Regions from separate parts of the Streptomyces luteoverticillatus genome, predicted to be linked through region 2. Evidence: riboswitches for the same ligand, from Rfam matches in the RefSeq annotation. Region 2 holds a riboswitch; the other holds the start of a gene.
The links. Region 2 has a riboswitch for S-adenosylmethionine ahead of EKH77_RS08375 (aminotransferase class V-fold PLP-dependent enzyme). Riboswitches for the same ligand answer to the same signal wherever they lie in the genome.

Region 1: linked by a shared signal. The riboswitch ahead of thrC (threonine synthase) and the one ahead of EKH77_RS08375 (aminotransferase class V-fold PLP-dependent enzyme) in region 2 are both predicted to bind S-adenosylmethionine.

What each region holds. Positions count from the first base shown of each region.
Region 1 is NZ_CP034587.1:4,228,360-4,235,663, reverse strand. Features, by position in the region: gene groL (chaperonin GroEL) at 1-374, opposite strand, end outside; gene EKH77_RS18810 (cold-shock protein) at 715-918, opposite strand; gene EKH77_RS18805 (MoaD/ThiS family protein) at 1,390-1,665, opposite strand; gene thrC (threonine synthase) at 1,772-3,067, opposite strand; SAM riboswitch class I at 3,085-3,227, opposite strand; gene EKH77_RS18795 (glucosyl-3-phosphoglycerate synthase) at 3,400-4,359, shown strand; gene EKH77_RS18790 (alpha,alpha-trehalose-phosphate synthase (UDP-forming)) at 4,466-5,977, shown strand; gene EKH77_RS18785 (hypothetical protein) at 6,247-6,996, shown strand; gene otsB (trehalose-phosphatase) at 7,019-7,304, opposite strand, start outside.
Region 2 is NZ_CP034587.1:1,984,898-1,992,201, forward strand. Features, by position in the region: gene EKH77_RS08360 (hypothetical protein) at 1-96, opposite strand, end outside; gene EKH77_RS08365 (rhomboid family intramembrane serine protease) at 243-962, shown strand; gene EKH77_RS08370 (Lrp/AsnC ligand binding domain-containing protein) at 959-1,240, shown strand; gene EKH77_RS08375 (aminotransferase class V-fold PLP-dependent enzyme) at 1,299-2,657, opposite strand; SAM riboswitch class IV at 2,778-2,892, opposite strand; gene trpD (anthranilate phosphoribosyltransferase) at 2,970-4,031, opposite strand; gene qcrB (cytochrome bc1 complex cytochrome b subunit) at 4,181-5,809, opposite strand; gene qcrA (cytochrome bc1 complex Rieske iron-sulfur subunit) at 5,806-6,858, opposite strand; gene qcrC (cytochrome bc1 complex diheme cytochrome c subunit) at 6,855-7,304, opposite strand, start outside.

The sequences.
Region 1 (7,304 bases), 2.2 Mb from region 2:
GCCTCGACGGCCTTCTCGATACCGCGCTTCAGGGCCATCGGGTTGGCACCGGCGGCCACGTTGCGCAGGCCCTCGCGGACGAGCGCCTGGGCGAGGACGGTCGCGGTCGTCGTGCCGTCACCGGCGACGTCGTCCGTCTTCTTCGCGACCTCCTTGACCAGCTCGGCGCCGATCTTCTCGTACGGGTCCTCGAGCTCGATCTCCTTGGCGATGGACACACCATCGTTGGTGATCGTGGGGGCGCCCCACTTCTTCTCGAGGACGACGTTCCGGCCCTTGGGGCCGAGGGTGACCTTGACGGCGTCGGCGAGCTGGTTCATCCCGCGCTCGAGACCGCGCCGTGCCTCCTCGTCGAACGCGATGATCTTGGCCATGTGAAGTGGTCCTCCCAGGACGGGGTGGAGACTGCTCCGGACCGCGCTGGTGCCCGCGACGGACGGCCTGCGTGCCTCGCGGTTCCTTGCCCCGCTTGGCTCGCCGACCTCACCGACGGTCCAAATCTGTCACTCTCACTCGGAGAGTGCTAAGCCCAATGATTAGCACTCGACCCCTGCGAGTGCAAGCGCCTCACACCAACCTGCCCCGTGCCGGATGACCCCACACCTGGACGTGCCCGGAGGCGACCCGGACCTGACGCGGACGCGCGAGGGGCCCGCGTCGTGGAGACGCGGGCCCCTCGGCGAGCTGAGTGAGCCGGTGGTCGATGCGCGCCGGTCAGGCGGTCACCTTGACCATGTCCGCCTGCGGCCCCTTCTGGCCCTGCGAGATTTCGAACTCGACCCGCTGCCCCTCCTCGAGGGTGCGGTAGCCGTCCATCTGGATCGCGCTGTAGTGGACGAAAACATCCGCACCACCGTCGACCGCGATGAAGCCGTACCCCTTCTCCGCGTTGAACCACTTGACGGTGCCCTGAGCCATGCCTAACTCCCCTATTACTGGCCCTTGCACAGGACCGCACCTCGCGGACCCGGGTCAGACCTCACCCCCAGACAGGATGGGGGTGTGCGCCGGAACGCGTCGACCGCCGCTGAATGTATCTGCACGGATGCCGTCTGCAACAGGTCAGTCGGACGAGAATTCCGGGCGCGGCCGATCGGTTATTACTACCTATTTCGCCAGCTTCTCGGGCAAGTCGGACCGGGCATAACGCAACCAACCCGGCAATTCGTGCACATGTCGTGGGCACAACTTGACGGGTTCTCATATGCGTTCGGCAGTGACACCGGAGGGGGAACGCCCCAACTGTATCGCGGTTCAACAGACGGAATCACCCCGTCCGTTTTACGGGCGGGGTGATTCCGGTGAATTCCGCAGGAACGCTTCGGAAGGGTCGGGCCAAGGGTCCGGCCCCGGGAGGCCTGCCCAGGAAGGGCTTCGGGGCCTCCCCGGTCAGCCGCCGGCGACCGCCGGAATGATCGACACCCCGGCGCCATCCGGAGTGGCTGCTTCCAGTCCGCCCTCGAACCGTACGTCGTCGTCATTGACGTACACATTCACGAAACGGCGCAGCTTTCCGCCCTCGTCGAGAACACGGGCGGCGATTCCGGGGTGGTTCTTCTCCAGGGAGGCGATGACTTCACCGAGAGTGGCTCCCTCGGCGGAAACTTCTGCCTTACCGGAGGTGTAGGTGCGAAGGATGGTGGGAATGCGGACGCTGACGCTCATGGGATCACCTTTGGTTTGAGGTAGTAAACGGCCGGGCAATGGGCCCGCTCGGCAATGGCCTCGCTTAAAGGCCCGTGAGGGGCCTAAAGGCCAGTGAGGCCCCGGCTCAAAGGCCCGCGAGCCCCGCCGTCCGGAACGCGCTCAGCGAAGGCGGAATCGTCGCGGTCGGCCCCGCCGCCACCGCGTCCAGCGTCTTGAGCCCGTCGCCCGTGTTGAGCACGACGGTGGTCAGGGACGGGTCCAGCCGCCCGTCCTCCAGGAGCTTCCGGGTGACCCCGACCGTCACCCCGCCCGCCGTCTCCGCGAAGATCCCCTCCGTCCGGGCCAGCAGCCGGATCGCCTCGACGATCCGCTCGTCGTCCACGTCCTCCACGGCCCCGCTCGTGCGCCGGGCGATGTCGAGCACGTACGGCCCGTCGGCCGGGTTGCCGATGGCCAGGGACTTCGCGATGGTGTCCGGCTTCACCGGCCGCACCACCTCGTGCCCGTCCTTGAAGGCGCGCGAGACCGGCGCGCACCCCTCGGCCTGCGCGCCGAAGATCCGGTACGGGCGGTCCTCGACCAGCCCCAGCGCGACGAGCTCCTTCAGCCCCTTGTCGATCTTCGTCAGCTGCGAGCCCGAGGCGACCGGCACCACGATCTGGTCCGGCAGCCGCCAGCCCAGCTGCTCGCAGATCTCGTACGCGAGGGTCTTGGAGCCCTCCCCGTAGTAGGGCCGCAGATTGACGTTGACGAAGCCCCAGCCCTCGCCCAGCGGGTCGCCGATGAGCTCACTGCAGAAGCGGTTGACGTCGTCGTACGTCCCCTCGATCCCCACCAGCTCGCCGCCGTAGACAGCGGCCATCACAACTTTGCCGGCCTCCAGGTCGTGCGGGATGAAGACACAGGACCGAAGGCCCGCGCGCGCCGCCGCGGCGCCCACCGCTCCGGCAAGGTTCCCCGTCGAGGAGCACGAGAGGGTGGTGAAGCCGAAGGCGCGCGCCGCCTCGACGGCGATGGCGACGACGCGGTCCTTGAAGGAGTGCGTGGGGTTTCCGGAGTCGTCCTTGACGTACAGCCCGCCGGTGACGCCCAGCTCGCGGGCGAGGTTGTCGGCCTTGACGAGCTTGGTGAAGCCGGGGTTGAGGTTCGGCCGGTCCGCGACGTCGGCGGGGACCGGCAGCAGGGGGGCGTAGCGCCAGATGTTCGCGGGTCCGGCCTCGATGCGGCGGCGCAGCGACTCGGGGTCGCCGACGGGGAGCTCGTAGGCCACCTCGAGGGGGCCGAAGCAGCTCACGCAGGCGAAGGAGGGACCGAGCGGGAAGCGCTCGCCGCACTCGCGGCAGGAGAGCGCGACGGCGGGTCCGAAGGAAGCGGTGGCGCGAGGTACGGAGGTACGACTTTCAACGGCTTCGACAGCCATGGAGGCGAGGCCCTTTCTCCTCATCTTCCTCGCGGCGAACGTCACCACGAGACGGATTTGGCACCTTCCCCGCCGGGAGCCTCGCGTCGTATGACCGAGACCGGCTGGAGGGTTGCCGGGGCTTCAACGGGCCGTGTCCCTCTGCCCCTCTGGATGAGCGGTATGGCCCGGGCGCAGCCGGGCGTTTGTGCGCGTGACGACCCCCGACATAGGACGGCCGTCCGCGTTGTTCAAGACTGTAACGGAAGGGGTGGCCGCTTGAGAGGGCCGTCCGAACCGCGAGATGCGTCACAGCGACGATCACCGACGATCAACGACGAGGAGTCATGCACGTGCTGGAAGAGGTGGAGCGCTGGCTCGCCCAGCGGTCCTGGTCCGCCGCCGACCGTCCGCTCGACCAGCTGCTGGCCGCCAAGGGCGACACGGGCACCACGGTCAGCGTGGTGCTGCCGGCGCTGAACGAGGAGGCGACGGTCGGCGAGATCGTGGCGACGATCCGCCGCGAGCTGACGGCGGACGGCGGGCCGGGGGCCGTGCCGCTGGTGGACGAGCTGGTGGTGCTGGACTCCGGTTCCACGGACCGGACGGCCGAGGTCGCGGCGGCGGCCGGCGCGCGCGTCGTGCACCGCGACGAGATCCTGCCGCGGCTGCCCGCGCTGCCGGGCAAGGGCGAGGTGCTGTGGCGGTCCCTGCTGGCGACGACGGGCGACGTCGTCTGCTTCGTCGACGCGGACCTGAAGGACTTCTCCGGCGACTTCGTCTCGGGGATCGTCGGCCCGCTGCTGACCGATCCCGGGGTGCAGTTCGTCAAGGCGATGTACGACCGTCCGCTGGGCGAGGTCGCGGGGCAGGGCGGCCGGGTCACCGAGCTGGTGGCGCGCCCGCTGCTGAACCTCCACTGGCCGCAGCTCGCGGGCTTCGTCCAGCCGCTGGGCGGCGAGTACGCGGCCCGCCGCTCGCTGCTGGAGCGGCTGCCGTTCCCCGTGGGCTACGGCGTGGAGCTGGGCCTGCTCGTGGACGCGCTGCACACGGTGGGCCTGGACGCGCTGGCGCAGGTCGACGTGGGCGTGCGCAAGCACCGCCACCAGGACGGCCGGGCGCTGGGCCGGATGGCCGCGACGATCTACCGCACGGCGCAGTTGCGGCTGGCCCGGGGCCATCTGGTGCGTCCGGCGCTCACCCAGTTCGAGCGCACGGCGGAGGGGTTCGTGCCGCGCACGTACGCCGTGGACACGGAGGAGCGGCCGCCGATGGCGGAGATACCGGAGTACGCCCGGCGGCGCGCGGCGTAGCCGTCCGGGCTTCCGGGCGTCCGGACGGGGAACGGGATGTTCCCCGTGTGGCACCCGACGAGCCGTGCGTACGTTTGAGCGGTTCGCCGGGGGCAAGGCTGGCGTCATGGTCGCTGAGCATCCCCCGCCCGTCCCGGTAGCCGCAGCCCCGGTAGCCGCCGCGCCCATCGTCGTGGCGTCCAACCGGGGGCCGGTCTCGTACTCGACACGCGAGGACGGCTCGCTGGTGGCCGGGCGGGGCGGCGGCGGGCTGGTGTCCGGGCTGAGCGAGATCGGACGGGATCCGCGGGGCGCGGCGGCGGTGTGGGTGTGCGCCGCGCTGGGCGAGGGCGACCGGCTGGCGGCGTCCCGCGCGGGCCGAAGACTCGACCCGGCCGACACGGGCGGGCTGCGGGTGCGGATGCTGGACATCCCGGCCGGGACGTTCTCCGCCGCGTACAACGGCGTGGCCAACTCCGTGCTGTGGTTCGCCCATCACATGCTCTGGCAGACCCCGCTCGAACCGGTATTCGACAAGGAGTTCCGGTCGCAGTGGGCGGCCTACGAGGCGTACAACAGCGCCTTCGCGGACGCGATCGCCGAGGAGGCGGCGGAGGGTGCCGTCGTCCTCGTCCAGGACTACCACCTCACCCTCGTCCCCGGGCTGCTCCGCGCCCGCCGCCCCGACCTGCGCGTCGGCCACTTCTCCCACACCCCGTGGGCCCCGCCGGACTACTACCGGCTGCTGCCGGACGACGTCGCCGAGCAGGTGCTGCGCGGCGTCCTCGGCGGCGACCGGGCCGCCTTCCTGACGCGGCGCTGGGCGGAGGCGTTCGCCGCGTGCTGCGCGGACGTCCTGGGAGCCGAGGTGGTGCGCGAGGAGCACGGGGGCGCGGCGGCGGTGCGTTTCGCGGGGCGTACGACCCTGCTCGGCGTCCACGCGCTCGGCGCGGACGCCGACTTCCTGCGCGAGCGCGCGCACCGGCCGGACGTGGAGGAGCGGCTGGCGGCGCTGCGGGAGCAGATCGGGCCCGGCCGCCGGACGATCCTGCGGGTCGACCGCACGGAGCTGTCCAAGAACATCGTCCGCGGCCTCCACGCCTACCGCCGGCTGCTGGAGGACCACCCCCACTGGCGGGGCCGGGTGACCCACCTCGCCTTCGCCTACCCCTCCCGGCAGGACCTGGAGGTCTACCGCGACTACACCGCCGAGGTGAAGCGCGTCGCGGATTCGGTCAACGCGGAGTTCGGCACGGCGGACTGGCAGCCGGTGATCCTGCATGTGAAGGACGACTTCGCCCGTTCCCTGGCCGCCTACCGGATGGCGGACGTGGCGCTGGTCAACCCCATTCGCGACGGCATGAACCTGGTGGCCAAGGAGGTCCCGGCCGTCTCCGACCACGGCTGCGTCCTCGTCCTGTCCCGCGAGGCCGGGGCGGCGGCGGAGCTCGCCGGGGAGGCGATCGTCGTCAACCCGTACGACGTCGAAGCGACGGCACGCGCCCTGCACGTTGCCCTCCTGATGGACCCGGGCGAGCGCGCGGAACGAGCCGAACGCCTGGCCGCGGCGGCGACCCGGCTACCGCCGGCTCGCTGGTTCACGGAGCAGTTGCATGCGCTGGAGGGGGACGCCACGTAGGGGGTACGCCCCGTAGGGGCGCGGGGAACTGCGCGAACGGCCACGGACGGCCCGCAGCCGCCCACCCCGCCGGAGCGCACGGCGCTTTCGCGCGACCACCCGTGCGGGCCGGTGGGGGCTGGTCGCGCCCGCGCGGCGGTAGCCGCATATCGACACTGCCCCGCGCCCCTTGACGGGGCGCGCGCGGCGCGTTCGCGCACCCCGTTCGTGCGGGCCGACGCCTCCACCGCCCGGCACCCCCCGCGGAGCGGACGGGTAGCCATGCACCCATGCCGAACGCTCCGCGCTGGGCCGCCGCCGCGGCCGCCACCACGCTCATAGCCGTCACCGCCACCGGCTGTTCCTCCGGCTCCGACAGCGGCAAGGACGCCGGCTCGAAGGCCGCGAAGGCCGACGCCTCGGCCTCTCCCTCGGGCACCTCGTCCCCGTCCTCGTCCTCTCCCTCAGCCGGAGGCGTCACCGTTCCGGCCGGTCCGGGCCCCCAGGGCTCGTACACCGTCCAGAAGCAGCCCGAACCGGGCACCTGCGCCTACCGGTACACCGCCGCCAAGGAACCCCTCCCGGACCCCAAGTGCACCCCGGGCGCGACCAATCCCAAGGTCACCCAGGCAACCCTCAAGACCACCATCTGCCGCAGCGGTTACACCGCCGACATCCGCCCCGGCACCAACATCACCAGCCGGGAGAAGACCGCGAACGCGGCGTCCTACGGCTACAAGGGCTCGCTGAAGGACGCCGAGTACGACCACCTCATCAGCCTCCAGCTCGGCGGCGACCCCAACGACCCGCGCAACCTGTGGGTCCAGCCGCCCTCCCCCGGCCACAAGACGGGAGCCGGGCCCAACAATCCCAAGGACGTGGTCGAGAGCAAGCTCAAGGCCGCGATCTGCTCGGGGAAGACGGAGCTGGCGAAGGCCCAGCAGGCGATCGTCAAGGACTGGACGACCGCGCTGTCGGCGCTGGGCCTGACGAACGAGAAGCCGGCCGCGAAGGACCCCAAGGCGGAGGACGGCGAGTAGCGGGGTCAGTCGGGTAGCGGGATCAAGCGAGCCTGTCGGCGAGCCCCGTCAGGAGCTCCACCACCCCCGCCGGCCCGTCCACCACGAGATCCGCCCGCTCGGCGAGCACGGCGACCTCGGCGCTGCCGCTGCACACCAGGGTGCCCGGCACCCCCTCGGTGCGCAGCTTCTCGACCGCCGCGAAGGCGGCGAGATCGCCGAGGTCGTCACCGGCGTAGAGGACGGCGGAGGCGCCGGTCTCACGGACGTACTCGGCGAGGGCCACGCCTTTGTCCATGCCCGGCGGTCGCAGCTCCAGCACCAGCCGG
Region 2 (7,304 bases):
GGCTTTGGTCGTCCGCGTGACGTCGAAACGCGTGAGGTTGCCGCACAGGGTGCAGCGCCACCGGTTCCCGGCTGTCGGCTGGGGAACAACGCCCATCGTGTCGTCCGTCCTCGTCTGTGGTCCGCGGGGTGCTCCCCGTAACCCTACGGCCTGCCGGTTGCCGGGCGCGGGGCGTGCGGCCCGCACGGACGGCCCGGCGAGGCGCTCTGCACGGGTTGCGCCCGGTACGCCATGATCTGGCCATGATCGAAACGGCAGGGCGCCCGGGCCACCCGGACACCCCGTGGGTGACCTGGACGATCCTGGCCGTCTGCGGCGCGGTCTTCCTGATCGGCCCCGTCTCCGGCCTGAATCCGGTCTACGGCACCGGACCCGGACTGCCGGCCGCCCAGACCGACTACTTCGCGCACTGGGGGGTCGTGCCGCAGGAGCTCCTCCACGGCTCCCCCTGGGCTCTGCGCACCCCGCTCACCGCGCTCTTCGTGCACGGGAACTGGCTGCATCTGCTGGGGAACATGCTCTTCCTCTACGTCTTCGGCGCCATGACCGAGGCCCACCTGGGCCGTGCCGCGTTCCTCTGCTGCTACCTCCTCACCGGCTATCTCGCCCTCTTCGGCTACGCGGCCGTGCACGCCCACTCCGAACGCACGCTCGTGGGCGCGTCGGGAGCCATCTCCGGGGTGCTCGGCGCGTTCCTCTATCTCTTCCCCAGGGCGCGGGTCACCAGCCTCTTCCCGTTCCTGTTCTTCCTGCCGCTGCGCTTCCCCGCGTGGGCCGTACTGCTGTTCTGGTTCGCGCTCCAGTGGCTGGCGACGGGGACGGACGCGGGGCGCCCCGGGGTCGCCTATCTGGCCCACGTCGTGGGATTCGCACTCGGATTCGGCTACGCCTGGGGGCTTCGCACACCTGCGGCTAGAGTGAAGGGCGCAGCCAGGTCCACCGAAGGAGACAAACCGACGTGATCACTTCGATCGTGCTCATCAAGACCGACGTGGACCGGATTCCCGAGATCGCCGAGAACATCGCCGCCATCGAGGGCGTGAGCGAGGTCTACTCGGTCACCGGCGGGGCCGACCTGATCGCGATGGTCCGCGTGGCCCGGCACGACGACCTCGCGGACCTCATCCCGGGCCGCATCAGCAAGGTCCCGGGCGTGGCCTCGACGGAGACCCACATCGCGTTCCGCACGTACTCCCAGCACGACCTGGAAGCGGCCTTCGCGATCGGCCTCGACAACTAACCGGGCCCCGAAGGGGCGCGGGGCTGTGACACTATGCGGCTCCGCCGCGTGGGCGCGCTCAGCCCAAGCCGACCCGCGGCCGAACCGCAACGCACCGCCCACCCTCGGTGCGGTAGCTCCACCGAGCCCCCTCGGTGACGAGCTCCCGTACAGCCCGTACGAACCGCTCGACGTGCTCATCGGGCGTCCCCGCCCCAAAGCTCACCCGAATGGCATTCAGCGACCGCCCGTCGGACGGCCCGCACTCGCCGGGCGCCCCCCGATCGCCGTCCAGCAGGACGCGGACGAGCGGATGCGCGCAGAAAAGCCCATCCCGCACCCCGATCCCATACTCCGCTGAGAGCGCCGCCGCGAAGTGCGAGCTGTTCCAGCCGTCCACGACGAACGAGAGCACCCCCACACGCGGGGCGTCCGCGCCGAACAGCGACAGCACCCGCACCCCCGGGACGTCCGCCAACCCGGCCCGCACCCGCGCGATCAGCTCCCGTTCACGCTCGACCAGCCGGTCGAAGCCGGTCTCCTGGAGCGCCTTGCAGGCGGCGGCGATGGCGTAGGCCCCGATGACGTTGGGCGAACCGGCCTCGTGCCGGGCCACGGTGTCGTGCCACTCGACCTCGACGCCGCCCTCGGCGTCGCGGGCCACCCTGCGGCTGGCGCCGCCACCCGCCAGATACGGCTCGGCCTCCCGCAGCCAGTCGGCCCGCCCCGCGAGGACGCCGGCGCCGAACGGCGCGTACAGCTTGTGCCCGGAGAAGGCGACCCAGTCGACGTCCCACCCGGCGACGTCCACGGGGTGGTGCGGCGCCAACTGGGCGGCGTCCAGCACGATGCGCGCGCCGTGCGCGTGCGCGGCCGCCGCCAGCTCCCGTACCGGCCACAGCTCGCCGGTCACATTGGACGCGCCGGTCACGCAGACCAGCGCCGGGCCATACGGCTCCCGGTCGGCGAGCGCCCGCTCCAGCGTCTCGACGGCCTCCGCCGGTGAACGCGGGGCGTCGAGGTAGGTGACCTCGGCGTCCCGCCACGGCAGCAGGGCCGCGTGGTGCTCGGTCTCGAAGACGAACACCCGGCATCCGGCGGGCAGTACGGACGCCAGCAGGTTCAGCGAGTCCGTGGTGGAGCGGGTGAAGACCACCTGGTCGCCCTCGCGGCAGCCGAGGAAGCCGGCGACGGTGGCCCGGCATCCTTCGAACAGGTCGGTCGACAGCTGCGACAGGTACCCGGCGCCCCGGTGGACGCTGCCGTAGTAGGGCGCGTAGGCGGCGACGTCGTCCCACACCCGCCGCAACGCCGGTGCGCTGGCGGCGTAGTCGAGCGCGGCGTAGGTCACCTCGCCCCCGGTGACGAGCGGTACGCGGACGTCGTGACCGAGGACGGGCAGCGGCTCGACGGTAGTGACAACAGGGCATGCGGACATGGCGAATTCTCCCGGCAGGGGTGATGGATGAAGGCGTACCGGAGAAGGGGCCGGAACGGCCCTAGAGCATTCGCTGCAACACGGAAGGGTCTCCCTCGACAACCAGGATCCCTGGCGAGGGATCCGCGCTTGCCGCAGACGTCTGCCTGCGGCCTGGTCATCACCCGGGGCACCCCGCCACGGAAGGAGGGTTGCCGGACAGCAAGCCGGGGCCGAAACGCTGTCACTCGTGACCTGCGCAGCATCATGCCACAGGATCTTGAATGCGCAAGGGCGCGGTCCGCGATGCGGACCGCGCCCTTGAGGGGAGACTCAGCGGTTGCTGGCCTCCACCCACTTCTCCAGCACCCGCCGGGCCGCGCCCGAGTCGATGGACTCGGCCGCCCGCGCCATCCCGGCGCGGATCCGCTCCGTGAGGGGCTCGTCCGTCGGCGTCAGGGCGGCCAGCGCGGCGGCGGAGTTGAGCAGCACCGCGTCCCGGACCGGGCCGGTCTCCCCGGCGAGCAGCCGGCGGGCCACATCCGCGTTGTACGAGGCGTCGGCGCCCCGCAGCGCCTCGATGGGCACCAGGTCGACGCCGACGTCCCGGGGGTCGAAGGACTCCTCCCGCACCTGGCCGTCCCCCACGATCCACACCCGCGAGGTGGCCGTCGTGGTGAGCTCGTCGAGCCCGTCGTCGCCGCGGAAGACCAGCGCGGAGGAGCCGCGTTCGGCCAGCACCCCGGCCAGGATCGGCGCCATCCGGGCGTCCGCGACGCCGGTCGCCTGGGCCTTGACCCGCGCGGGGTTGGTCAGCGGGCCCAGGACGTTGAAGGTCGTGCGGATGCCCAGCTCACGGCGGGCGGGGGCCACATACCGCAGGGCGGGGTGGAACTTCACCGCGAAACAGAAGGTGATGCCGGCCTCCTCGGCCACCTCCACCACCCGGCGCGGGGTCAGCTCCAGATTGACCCCGAGCTTCTCCAGGACGTCCGAGGCGCCGCTCGCGGAGGACGCGGCGCGGTTGCCGTGCTTGACGACCTTCGCCCCGGCGCCCGCGACGACGATCGAGGACATGGTGGAGATGTTGACGGTCTTGGCGCCGTCGCCGCCGGTGCCCACGATGTCGACGCTCGGGCCGGGCACCTCGATGAGATTGGCGTGCCGGTACATCGCCCGGACCAGGCCGGAGATCTCGGCGACCGTCTCGCCCTTGGCCCGCAGGGCGACGGCGAAGCCCGCGATCTGGGCGTCGGTGGCCTCCCCGCGCATGATCCGGTCCATGGCCCAGGCCGTGTCGTCGGCGCCGAGGTCCACTCCGCCGAGCAGGGCGTCCAGGAGGCCCGGCCAGGTGTGGGCCACCGAGCGCTCGCCGCCTGTCGGGGTCACGTTCATGGTCCACACTCCTGGTGGTCGGTCCCTGGTGGGGGCCGCCCTGGGCCCCCGTTACGCGGTCCAGCCTATCCACGTCCGGGAACGGCGAAGAGCCCCGTCCAGTACTGGACGGGGCTCCTGCCGTGGCGATCAGCGATCAGCTGTGGGGATCAGTGGTGGCCGTGGCCGCTCGTGATCTCCTGGTACTCCTCCGCGGTGGCCTTGGGGATGTGGGTCCCCTCGCCGTAGAAGCCCTTCGAGAGCTTCACGCGGAGCTTCTGGCCGGCGCCGATCTTGCGCGCCACGCCGTTCTCGTCGACCTCCGGCTCCAGCTCGAGCGGCCTGGGCTGCTCGTGCGCCGTGAGGGTGTGCATCTGCTCCTGCGAGATCGGCTCGTGGATCTCCACGAACTCACCGTGCGGCAGGCGCTTGATGATGCCCGACTCGCGGCCGTGCAGCACCTTCTCCTTGTCGCGGCGCTGGAGACCCATGCAGATCCGGCGCGTGGCGATGAAGGCGAGGACCGGGCCGACGAAGAAGCCGATCCGGACGAACCAGGTGATGGCGTTGATCGACAGGTGGAAGTGGGTGGCCCACAGGTCGTTTCCACCACCGACCAGCAGCACCAGGTACCAGGTCAGCCAGGCGACACCGAACGCGGTGCGCGTCGGGGCGTTGCGCGGGCGGTCCAGCAGGTGGTGCTCACGCTTGTCGCCGGTGACCCAGGACTCGATGAACGGGTAGACGGCGATGGCGGCCAGCACCAGCGGGAAGATCATCAGCGGGATGAACACGCCCAGGACGAGCGTGTGGCCCCACAGGTTGATCTCCCAGCCCGGCATCACACGGATGAGGCCCTCGGAGAAGCCCATGTACCAGTCGGGCTGGGCGCCGGTGGACACCTGGTCCGGGCGGTACGGGCCCATGGCCCAGATCGGGTTGATCGACGCGAGGCCGGCGATGGCCGCGATCACACCGAAGACCAGGAAGAAGAAGCCTCCGGCCTTGGCCATGTAGACCGGCAGCAGCGGCATGCCGACCACGTTGTTGTTCGTCCGGCCGGGGCCGGGGAACTGGGTGTGCTTGTGGTAGAAGACCAGGATCAGGTGCGCCACCAGCAGGCCGAGCATGACGCCCGGCAGCAGCAGGACGTGGATCGAGAAGAACCGCGGCACGAAGTCCGAGCCGGGGAACTCGCCCCCGAACAGGAACATCGAGACGTAGGTGCCGACGATCGGGATGGAGAGGATCGCTCCCTCCATGAACCGGACACCGGTGCCCGAGAGCAGGTCGTCCGGCAGCGAGTAACCGGTGAAACCGGTGAACATGCCGAGGACCAGCAGCAGGAAGCCGAAGACCCAGTTGACCTCACGCGGCTTGCGGAACGCGCCGGTGAAGAAGACGCGCATCATGTGCACGAGCATGGCCGCGACGAAGATGAGCGCCGCCCAGTGGTGGATCTGCCGGATGAGCAGACCACCGCGGACGTCGAAGCTGATGTCCATGGTCGACTTGAACGCCTCGGACATCCGCATGCCCTGCATGGGGACGTACGAGCCGTGGTAGACGACCTCGTTCATGCTGGGGTGGAAGAACAGCGTCAGATACACACCCGTGAGGATGATGATCATGAAGCTGTAGAGGCAGACCTCACCCAGCATGAAGGACCAGTGGTCCGGGAAGATCTTCCGCATGTTGACCTTGGCCAGGCTGTAGATGCCCAGTCGGCCGTCGGCCCAGTCGGCGACCCGCTCGCCCGCGGGTGCCTTGCGGCGGTTGTCAGTGGTGGCAGTACTCATCCGCGCTCCCAGTACGCAGGACCGACGGGCTCGGAGAAGTCGCCCATGGCCTCAAGGTAGCCCTTGTCATTGACCTTGATCCGCAGCTGCGGAAGGGCGTGGCCGGCCGGGCCGAAGATCACTCGACCGCCGTCGGAGAGGTCGAAGGTCGACTGGTGGCACGGGCACAGCACGTGGTGCGTCTGCTGCTCGTAGAGGCTGATCGGGCAGCCGACGTGGGTGCAGATCTTGGAGTACGCGACGATGCCGTCGGCGGACCAGTCCAGGGACTTCTTGTCCTTGATGTTCTCCGGGCGGAGCCGGACGATCATCAGGGCGGCCTTGGCGATCTGCTTCTGGAAGTCGTGGTCCTCCTCCGACATGCCCTCGGGCATGGCGAAGGTGAGGGAGCCGACCTGGACGTCCTCCGGGCGCAGCGGCTGCAGCGTGTTCTGGTTGATGAGCATCTTGCCCTCGGACCAGGCGGTCTTGCGCAGCTTGGTGCCGGGCAGCGGACCGAGGTCGCGGAGCAGCATCACACCGGAGAGCGGCACCAGGGCCAGCGCGCCGAACATGGTGTTGCGCAGCAGCTTGCGGCGGCCGAAGGTCGACTCCTCGGCGCCCGCCTTGAAGTCGGCCAGCACCTTGGCCTTGACCTCCGGGGAGGCCTCGATCGGGTGCCGCTCGTCGGCGTGCTCGACGTCGGACATCAGGGTGCGGGCCCAGTGGACCGCGCCCGCGCCGATGCAGAACAGCGCCACGCCGAGGGTCAGGCCCAGCGCGAAGTTCAGGGCGCTGATGTGACCGATCGGGAAGACGTAGATGCTCTTGTCGACCGGGAGGGACACATAGGCGGCGATGAAGCCGACCGTGGCCAGCATGGACAGCAGGAACAGGAACGCGACCACGCGCTCGGAGCGCTGGGCGGCCCGCTCGTCGATGTCCTGCTTGCGGTGCTCGTGCGGCGGCAGCCCCGGGTCGGCGAACGGGTCGTCGGCGGTGGCTACGGCACCGTGCGCGTCGCCCTGCGCGGCGGGCAGGGTCTCTTCAGGAATGTCTTGGCTACTCATGACTTCTTGGCCTTAGCGGTGTGGGCCGCGACCCAGATGGCGACGGCGATCAGGGCGCCGAGACCGAAGATCCACGCGAACAGACCCTCGCTGACCGGGCCGAGCCCGCCCAGCTCGAGACCGCCCGGGCTCTTGGTCTTGTCGCTGTTGACCGTGTCGAGGTACGCGATGATGTCCTTCTTGTTCTTCTCCGACATGGTGGTGTCGGGGAAGGAAGGCATGTTCTGCGGGCCCGTCTGCATGGCCTCGTAGATGTGCTTCGGGTTGACGCCCTCGAGCGACGGGGCGTACTTGCCGTTGGAGAGCGCGCCGCCCTTGCCGGTGAAGTTGTGGCACTGGGCGCAGTTCGTGCGGAAGAGCTCGCCGCCCTTCGCGATGTCGGCGCCCTCCGGGCTGTACTGGCTCTTGGTCGGCTGGGCCGGGCCCGCGCCGAGGGAGGCGATGTA